DNA from 3 places in the Skermanella cutis genome. Region 3 is predicted to be linked to each of the others. Evidence: predicted binding sites of a transcription regulator. Region 3 holds the regulator's gene; each other region holds the start of a gene.
What was found. Region 3 encodes HrcA, which represses chaperone genes, less so after heat shock. Its sites were predicted from a motif close to GTTAGCACTCNCCNNNGGNGAGTGCTAAC; they were not measured.

Region 1 (3,274 bases), 2.8 Mb from region 3:
GCATCGTAGCCGTAGGACGGGTCGGTCGACTCGAGCAGCTTGCCGACCACCACGGCGCCGTCGGCACCGGCGTTGTCGGCGATCTGACGGGCCGGAGCCTTCAGGGCACGACGGATGATCTCGACGCCGACGCGCTGGTCGTCGTTCGAGGTCTGGACGCTGTCCAGGGACTTGAGGGCGTACAGCAGGGCCGCACCGCCGCCCGACACGACACCCTCCTCGACCGCGGCGCGGGTCGCGTGCATCGCGTCGTCGACGCGGTCCTTGCGCTCCTTCACCTCGACCTCGGTGGCGCCGCCGACGCGGATCACCGCGACGCCGCCGGCCAGCTTGGCCAGCCGCTCCTGCAGCTTCTCACGGTCGTAGTCGCTGGTGGTCTCGTCGATCTGGCGACGGATCTGGGTGCAGCGGGCCTCGATGTCGGAGCCGGCGCCGGCGCCGTCGACGATCGTGGTCTCTTCCTTGGTGATCAGGACCCGCTTGGCGGTGCCGAGCATGTCCAGGCTCACGTTCTCGAGCTTGATGCCGAGGTCTTCGCTGACGACCTGGCCGCCGGTCAGGATGGCCATGTCCTCCAGCATCGCCTTGCGGCGGTCACCGAAGCCCGGGGCCTTGACGGCAGCGACCTTCAGGCCGCCGCGCAGCTTGTTGACCACCAGGGTGGCCAGGACCTCGCCCTCGACGTCCTCGGCGACGATCAGCAGCGGACGGCCGCTCTGGACGACGGCCTCGAGGACCGGCAGCATGGCCTGCAGGCCGGAGAGCTTCTTCTCGTGCAGGAGAATGAAGGGATTCTCCAGCTCGGTCGTCATCTTCTCGGCGTTGGTGACGAAGTAGGGGCTGAGATAGCCGCGGTCGAACTGCATGCCCTCGACCACTTCCAGCTCGGTCTCCAGCGACTTCGCCTCCTCGACGGTGATGACGCCCTCGTTGCCGACCTTCTCCATGGCGCGGGCGATCATCTCGCCGATCTCGCGCTCGCCGTTGGCCGAGATCGTGCCGACCTGGGCGATCTCCGCGTTGGTGTTGATCTTCTTCGAGGAGGACTTGACGGCGTTGACCACGGCTTCCACCGCCAGGTCGATGCCGCGCTTCAGGTCCATCGGGTTCATGCCGGCCGCGACCGACTTCACGCCCTCGCGCACGATCGCCTGCGCCAGCACGGTCGCGGTGGTGGTGCCGTCGCCCGCCAGGTCGTTGGTCTTGCTGGCGACCTCGCGCACCATCTGCGCGCCCATGTTCTCGAACTTGTCGGACAGCTCGATGTCCTTGGCGACCGTCACGCCGTCCTTAGTGATGCGCGGTGCGCCGAAGCTCTTCTCCAGCACCACGTTGCGGCCCTTCGGGCCCAGCGTCACCTTGACGGCGTCAGCCAGAATGTCGACGCCGCGCAGCATGCGGGTGCGAGCGTCGACCGAAAACTTAACTTCCTTGGCAGCCATGCCCTGGATCTCCTATATGGCGGTTGACGCGGGGTTCTTACTCGAGGACGCCCATCAGGTCGGACTCACGCATGATCAGAAGCGTGTCGCCCTCGATCTTGACCTCGGTACCGGACCACTTGCCGTACAGCACCTTGTCGCCCGCCTTGACGTCGAGCGCGGTGACCTTGCCGTCCTCGCCGCGGGCACCGGGACCGACGGCGACGACTTCGCCCTGCATCGGCTTTTCCTTGGCGGTGTCCGGAATGATGATGCCGCCGGCAGTCTTGTTCTCCTGCTCGGTCGGCTTCACGACGACGCGATCATGCAAAGGCCTGAACTTCATGGGATCTCTCCGAGATGTCTGTCGCCGGCCTTGGTGCCGGCTGTGGTGTCAGCGCTGGGTGTTAGCACTCAAGGCCAGGGAGTGCCAGCCGTATAACGGCAGATCTCCCTGCCGTCAAGCATTTCACCCCGGCAAATGGGGCCTTGCCCGATTTACACCAGGGGTGGCGGCCGATTTTCCCGGAGGCAAAATAAGGGCCGGCACCCCGGAGGGCGCCGGCCCCGAGCGTGCGGCACGCGGGTGGATCCGCGTCAGGTGGCGGGATGGTAGTCGTAGCGCCGTTCGAAACGGGCGAGGTCGGCCGGGTCGAGGGCGATCTGGAGATGGGCGAAGGAGTCGTCGTCCCGCCGTTCCAGCACGTCGCCCCGCTGGTAGAGCCAAGCCAGCGCCGCGCCGTCGTCGATCCGAACCGCGAGATCGACCGTCTGCCGGTCCATCGTCATGTGGCGGTCGAGCAGCCCGAACAGTCCGGGCAGGCCCTCGCCGGTCAAGGCCGAGACCGCCTGCATGTGGTCGTTCCGCGCCGCCTGGGCGAGCAGGGCGTCCCGGGTGGCGGCGTCGAGCAGGTCGATCTTGTTCAGCACCTCGACGACGCGGCCGTCCTGGGACGGGTCGATGTCGAGGTCGCGCAGCACCGCCTCGACGTCAGCCTTCTGGGCCTCCGTGTCGGGATGGGCGATGTCCCGAACATGAAGGACGATGCCGGCCGCCTGGACCTCCTCCAGGGTCGCCCGGAAGGCAGCCACGAGGTGGGTCGGCAGGTCGGAGATGAAGCCCACCGTGTCGGACAGGATCACCTTGCGGCCGGTCGGCAGCTCGATTCCGCGCATGGTCGGGTCGAGCGTCGCGAACAGCAGGTTCTTGGCGAACACGTCGGCACCGGCCATCCGGTTGAACAGCGACGACTTGCCGGCGTTGGTATAGCCGACCAGGGCCACCACCGGATAGGGTACCCTGTCCCGCGCCTTGCGGTGCAGGTCCCGGGTCCGCCGGACCTCGTCCAGTTCCCGCTTCAGCTTGATGATCCGGTCGCCGATCAGGCGGCGGTCGATCTCGAGCTGGCTTTCGCCGGGGCCGCCGAGGAAGCCGAAGCCGCCGCGCTGGCGCTCCAGGTGGGTCCAGGACCGGACAAGCCGCGAGCGCTGGTAGCTGAGGGCCGCGAGCTCCACCTGCAACTGGCCTTCCCGGGTCCTTGCCCGGGCGCCGAAGATCTCCAGGATCAGGCCGGTGCGGTCTATGACCTTGGCATGGAGCCCGCGTTCCAGGTTGCGCTGCTGGACGGGCGACAGGGCGTGGTCCATCACGACCAGGTCGATGGGTTCCCCCCTCTCCTCGGCGTCACGGATCAGGCCGGCGAAATGCTCCACCGTGCCTGACCCGAGCAGGGTCGACGGCTGAGGCCGGTTGACCTTGACGGCTTCGGCGTATGCTACGTCCAATTCGATCGCGGCGGCCAGTCCGACGGCTTCGTCCAGGCGCGCCTCCGGGCTGCGCATGCCGTCGTCGA
Region 2 (3,274 bases), 2.7 Mb from region 3:
GTGGCGTAGAGCAGGGCCACGCCGCCGCCGGCGACGATGCCTTCCTCGACCGCGGCGCGGGTCGCGTGCATCGCGTCGTCGACGCGGTCCTTGCGCTCCTTCACCTCGACCTCGGTGGCGCCGCCGACGCGGATCACCGCGACGCCGCCGGCCAGCTTGGCCAGCCGCTCCTGCAGCTTCTCGCGGTCGTAGTCGCTGGTGGTCTCCTCGATCTGCTGGCGGATCTGGGTGCAGCGGGCGTTGATGTCGTCCTTCGACCCGGCGCCGTCGACGATCGTGGTGTTCTCCTTGGTGATGACGACGCGCTTGGCGGTACCCAGCATGTCGATCGTCACGTTCTCCAGCTTGATGCCGAGGTCTTCGCTGATGACCTGGCCGCCGGTCAGGATGGCCATGTCCTCCAGCATCGCCTTGCGGCGGTCACCGAAGCCCGGGGCCTTGACCGCGGCGATCTTCAGGCCGCCGCGCAGCTTGTTGACCACCAGGGTGGCCAGCGCCTCGCCCTCGACGTCCTCGGCGACGATCACCAGCGGACGGCTGCTCTGGACGACGGCCTCGAGGACCGGCAGAAGGGCCTGGAGGCCGGAGAGCTTCTTCTCGTGCAGGAGAATGAAGGGGTTCTCCAGCTCCGCCTGCATCTTGTCCGCGTTGGTGACGAAGTAGGGGCTGAGATAGCCGCGGTCGAACTGCATGCCCTCGACCACTTCCAGCTCGGTCTCCAGCGACTTCGCCTCCTCGACGGTGATGACGCCCTCGTTGCCGACCTTCTCCATGGCGCGGGCGATCATCTCGCCGATCTCGCGTTCGCCGTTGGCCGAGATCGTGCCGACCTGGGCGATCTCCGCGTTGGTGTTGATCTTCTTGGAGGAGGACTTGACGGCGTTGACCACGGCTTCCACCGCCAGGTCGATGCCGCGCTTCAGGTCCATCGGGTTCATGCCGGCCGCGACCGACTTCACGCCCTCGCGCACGATCGCCTGCGCCAGCACGGTCGCGGTGGTGGTGCCGTCGCCCGCCAGGTCGTTGGTCTTGCTGGCGACCTCGCGCACCATCTGCGCGCCCATGTTCTCGAACTTGTCGGACAGCTCGATGTCCTTGGCGACCGTCACGCCGTCCTTGGTGATGCGCGGTGCGCCGAAGCTCTTCTCCAGCACCACGTTGCGGCCCTTCGGGCCCAGCGTCACCTTGACGGCATCGGCCAGAATGTCGACGCCGCGCAGCATCTTGTTGCGCGCGTCGATGCTGAACTTGACTTCCTTGGCAGCCATGTTCGTAAACCCTGATTGGAAATGTTGAGGCTGGAAACTTCAGGTCCGGATCGGACGGCGCCGGTCAGGCGGCCTTGGCGGCGGCGGCAGGCGTCCCGTCGAGCACGCCCAGCAGGTCCGATTCCTTCATGATCAGGTAGTCGACGCCGTCGATCTTGACCTCGGTGCCGGACCACTTGCCGAACAGCACGCGGTCGCCGGCCTTGACGTCGAGTGCATGGACCTTGCCGGACTCGTCGCGGGCTCCGGGACCGACGGCGATCACTTCGCCTTCCTGCGGCTTCTCCTTGGCCGTGTCCGGGATGATGATGCCGCCGGCGGTCTTGCTTTCCTGCTCCACCCGGCGAACCACCACGCGGTCATGCAGAGGACGGAACTTCATCGCGGAATCTCCTCCAAATCCAGAACCGGGCCGGTCTGGCCGGCCCACAAAACATGGGATCAATGGACCCCGGCCGAGCGTGCGCGGCACACGCTGTTAGCACTCTCGCCCGAGAAGTGCCAACTAGCTAATTGAAGCCGGAATCCGTTTCAAGAGGGTTTTTGCGGATTTTTTCAACGCCGCCGCACAGGCTGGCAGCAGCCCTGGTGATCGGCTGCTAACTTACTGATTAGAAAGGATGATTTTGCTTGTCAGGCAAATTGCCCAACGGCACACTCGGACGAAGATCAAGATGTCGGGAGTTCCACCGGTCGCAACCACGGAGGAGATCTGCATGGCAAGTTTGAGTCTTCAGCTGCGTGACTATCGCCTGACCGTCGCCGAGATCCTGTACCACATGCCGGACCATCCCGGGCTCCTGCAGAGCTACATCTGGCAGGACCTGGACCTAGCCCCCCGCTACCCCGTGCTGCGCAAGTTCCTGACCTTCTGGGAACGCGAACTGGATGGCAAGCTGCACTCCGTGAAGGTCGCGTCCAACTCCATCATCACGCCGAGCGAATGCCGCTTCGTCGATGGGGAGTTGAAGCTGCACTGAGCACCCGACGCGCCGCCGCGCCGGCCATCGGCGCGGCGGCCGATCCGGGACGCGCCGGCAGGACCGAAATCGCGTCGCAAGTCCCGAAAGAGCTATTTATCTCGGCGGCTGAGCATTGACAGCGGGACGCGGGCACAGCAACCTCCCCAGACCATGTTAATGATCTACGGCACGTGCGTCGCGCTGTCGGGTCTAGGCGTCCTGTTGCGGGGGCCCTCCGGCAGCGGCAAGTCCGATCTGGCACTGCGCCTGATCGACGGCGGTGCGCGCCTGGTCGCCGATGACCAGATCGAGCTGACCCTGGATGCGGCGGGCCGCGTGATGGCCCGGGCTCCGAAACCGCTTGCCGGGCTGCTGGAAGTCCGGGGCATCGGCATCCTGCCGGTCGACGCCGTTCGCGCTTCCCCGGTCGGGCTCGTCGTCGACCTCGCGGCCGACGACCGGATCGAGCGCCTGCCGGAAGTCGAGACCTGCCTGCTGCTCGACCGTCCGATTCGCCGTGTCACCCTCGCTCCCTTTCACGCCTCGACGCCGGCCAAGGTGAGGCTCGCCGCGGCACGCCTCAGGGCGGGCGCCCTCGAGCCTGTGCCGGACCTCCCATGACGACTCCAGTTCCCGAGGGAGGGATCGCCGGCGATCTCTCCCAAGATCCGGCCCGGGCCCCCTCCCCGGACGCGACAAGGCCCCGCACCGTCGCCATCGTCACCGGCATGTCGGGGGCCGGCCTCTCCACCGCGCTGAAATGCCTCGAGGATCTCGGCTACGAGGCGGTGGACAATCTGCCGATGAACATGGTCGACGCGCTTGTCGAACAGGGCGACCTGCTGTCCCGGCCCGTGGCCATCACGGTCGATGCCCGAACGCGGCACTTCAGTTCCGACGCGCTGATGGCGCGGATCGAGGCTCTGGCCGCGCGCCCGGACCTGGCGGTGCGGCTGATCTTCCTGGAATGCGCCGACGAGATCCTGCAGCGACGCTACACCGAGACGCGGCGGCGTCATCCGCTCGCCGTGGACCGCCCGGTAG
Region 3 (3,274 bases):
CCGCCGCTGCCGGTCAGCACGAAGTTGGTGTCGGCCTGGGCGGTCGAATCCTCGGCATAGTCCAGGTCCAGCACCGCCGTGCCGTTGTAGATCCCGGCCGAGATGCCGGCCACCGAGTCGGTCATGGGGATCGACTTCAGCTTGCCGATCTCCACCAGATGCTTGAACGCCAGGTAGAGCGCCACGTAGCTGCCGGTGATCGCCGCCGTGCGGGTGCCGCCGTCGGCCTGGATCACGTCGCAGTCGACCTTGATCTGGGTCTCGCCCATGCCGGACCGGTTGGTGACCGCGCGGAGCGAGCGGCCGATCAGGCGCTGGATCTCCTGCGTGCGGCCGGACTGCCGGCCCTTGGCCGCCTCGCGGTCGGTGCGGCTGCCGGTGGAGCGGGGCAGCATGCCGTACTCGGCGGTGACCCAGCCCAGCCCGGTGTTGCGCAGGAACGGCGGGACCCGCTCGTCCACGCTGGCGGTGCACAGCACATGGGTGTCGCCGAACCTGACGAGGCAGGAGCCCTCGGCGTATTTCGAGAAGCCCGGTTCCAGGCTGATCTGACGCAGGGCGTCGGGAAGGCGGCCGGAAGGGCGCATGGTGCTGTGTCCCGTGACTAGGTGTGGATGCGGAGGGGCAAGCTAGCCGCTCGCCCGCGCCCCGTCCAGTGCGGTCCCGCCGCGCGCCGGACAGGGACCGCCGGGGCGCCCCGGTTGATTCGCGGCAAGGCCCTGACTACATTGCAGGTTCGGCCAGGACGGCCGGGAGCAACCGGCTGGGAGGCCCCACATCGTGCCGTCAGCGTTGTCGAAGCTCATATGATCAGCGAACTGAACCAGCGCTCGCGAGACATCTTCCGCACCATCGTCGATGCCTACGTGGAGACGGGCGAGCCGATCGGCTCCCGCACCATCTCCCGCCGGCTCGGCATCTCCCTGTCGCCGGCGACGATCCGCAACGTCATGGCCGACCTGGAGGACTTGGGACTGCTCTACGCGCCCCACACCTCGGCCGGCCGCCTGCCGACCGAGGCGGGGCTGCGCCTGTTCGTCCACGGCCTGCTGGAACTGGGCCGGCTGTCCGACCAGGAGCGGGAGAGCATCGACGCCAAGTGTGCGACATCGGGCCGCAGCCTGCCCGACGTGCTGGCCGAGGCGTCGTCCATGCTGTCCGGCCTGTCCAGCTGCGCCGGGCTGGTGCTGGCTCCCAAGACCGACCGCGCGCTGAAGCATATCGAGTTCGTCAACCTGGCCCCCGGCCGCGCCCTGGTGGTCCTGGTGACCGAGGACGGCCTGGTCGAGAACCGGGTGGTCGAGGTGCCGCTGGGCATGCCGGCCTCCACCCTCCAGACCGCGTCCAACTACCTCAACGCCCGGCTGATCGGCCGCACCCTGGACGAGGCCAAGACCGCCGTGGTGCGGGAGATCGACGAGCAGCGCACCCAGCTGGACGAGCTGTCGTCGCGGGTCGTGGAAGCCGGGCTGGCGACCTGGGCCGGCTCCGGCTCGACCGGCCACCTGATCGTGCGCGGCCAAGCGAAACTGCTTGACGACGTGACCGCGCTTTCCGATCTGGAGCGCATCCGCGCCCTGTTCGAGGCGCTGGAGACCAAGGAGGCGATGCTCCGCCTGCTCGACGCCGCCAACAAGGCGGAGGGCGTGCAGATCTTCATCGGCGCGGAGAACACCCTGTTCAGCCACGCCGGCTGTTCGATGATCATCGCCCCCTACCAGGACAGCCGCGAGCAGATCGTCGGCGCGATCGGCGTGATCGGTCCGACCCGGATCAATTACGCGCGGATCATCCCCATGGTGGACTATACCGCCAAGGTGATCGGCCGCCTGCTCGGCTGACCGCCCGGCCCCGGAGAACCCCGGAATTCATCGCAACCCATTCACCGAGCCACGAACCGAGTATTTGCCATGAACGAACCCCAGAAGAAGCCCAACGAGGCCGACACCGACACGGCTACCGCCCAGGCGGACGTAAAGGGCCAGGCTGCCGCTCCCGAAGCTCCCGAAACCGCCGCGGCGCCCGGTGAGGAAGCCGCCGGTTCGGAAGGCCAGGGCGACGCCCAGGGCGGAGATCGGGTCGCGGCGCTGGAGGCCGAGGTCGCCGGCCTGAAGGACCAGCTCCTCCGCACCCTCGCCGAGACGGAGAACATCCGCCGCCGCGCCCAGCGCGAGCGCGAGGACACCGCCAAGTACGCGGTCAGCAGCTTCGCCAAGGAACTGCTGGCGGTGGCCGACAACCTGCGCCGGGCCGTCGACGCCGTTCCGGCCGAGCAGCGCGAGCAGGACGACGTGATGAAGAACCTGCTGGTCGGCATCGAGGCGACCGAGCGCCAGCTCCACGCCGCGTTCGACCGCGGCGGCATCAAGAAGATGGAAGCCCTGGGCGAGCAGTTCGATCCCAACTTTCACCAGGTCGTGTTCGAGGTCGAGAACACCGGCAAGCCCGGCGGCACCATCGTCCAGGTCCTCCAGGACGGCTACACCATCCACGGCCGCCTGCTGCGCGAAGCCATGGTCGGCGCCGCCAAGCGCGGTGCCGACGAGCCGGTCAGCCGGGTCGACACCCAGGCCTGACCCCATGCCGGGGGGAGGCTGCGGGCCCCTCTTCAGCTTAAGCATCGCGGGCCGGGCGGCCCGCGATGGCGCTTTTGGATCTTCCCGTAGTCTCGAAGCTCTCCTCCGGTCTCAAGATCCTTGCCGGGCCGCCCGGCGTCTGGCTTCAGCGATACGCCGGTCACGTTTTTCGGCGAAGCGCACGCAGGCGCGGCGGATCTGATGCTCGGCGAAGTTGGGATGCCAAGCCGGGTGGCCCGCAAGCTACGCCGCGTGAGCAATGATATCGATGCCGTAGATATCGAGGATCGGGTCGTTGAAGTGTGCGCTGCCGATGCGAATGAATTCGCGCACGGCATCCCGGGCCTCCTTGATGGCGTCCTGGTCACCGATGTCCAGGAGTTCGCGGATGAACTCGCGCAGCACGATCGGAGCAGCGGTCAACTGGCGTTGCGCGCCGGGGTCCATGCGTTTCAGGATCGTGATTCCGGCGATGCGGCTGATCAGCACATCGACGGGGTGCAGGAGGCGCACCTCGGTATCGCGGCTGAAGCTGCCCTCGACGGCAAGCGGCTCCTCCAGGATCTGCGCCCGTTTGCGCATGATCTCCGTATCCAGGCCGGCAATGGAATGCAGGAAGTCGATGGTGTAGTGCTCGCCGCGGAGCTTGATGTCGATGGCGGCGGAGTTCGGCGTGACCACATCATCGCGCGATGGGA

Region 1: IGS68_RS12585 (co-chaperone GroES) is a predicted target of HrcA. The motif match lies at 1,828-1,856, and genes of this name have one in related genera.
Region 2: groES (co-chaperone GroES) is a predicted target of HrcA. The motif match lies at 1,746-1,774, and genes of this name have one in related genera.

What each region holds. Positions count from the first base shown of each region.
Region 1 covers NZ_CP067420.1:2,674,007-2,677,280, reverse strand. The annotation lists gene groL (chaperonin GroEL) at 1-1,442, opposite strand, end outside; gene IGS68_RS12585 (co-chaperone GroES) at 1,480-1,767, opposite strand; gene hflX (GTPase HflX) at 2,019-3,274, opposite strand, start outside.
Region 2 covers NZ_CP067420.1:3,131,267-3,134,540, forward strand. The annotation lists gene groL (chaperonin GroEL) at 1-1,268, opposite strand, end outside; gene groES (co-chaperone GroES) at 1,333-1,650, opposite strand; gene IGS68_RS14790 (usg protein) at 1,985-2,248, shown strand; gene IGS68_RS14795 (HPr kinase/phosphorylase) at 2,408-2,851, shown strand; gene rapZ (RNase adapter RapZ) at 2,848-3,274, shown strand, end outside.
Region 3 covers NZ_CP067420.1:5,786,637-5,789,910, forward strand. The annotation lists gene rph (ribonuclease PH) at 1-587, opposite strand, end outside; gene hrcA (heat-inducible transcriptional repressor HrcA) at 807-1,841, shown strand; gene grpE (nucleotide exchange factor GrpE) at 1,911-2,576, shown strand; gene IGS68_RS27065 (hypothetical protein) at 2,820-3,274, opposite strand, start outside.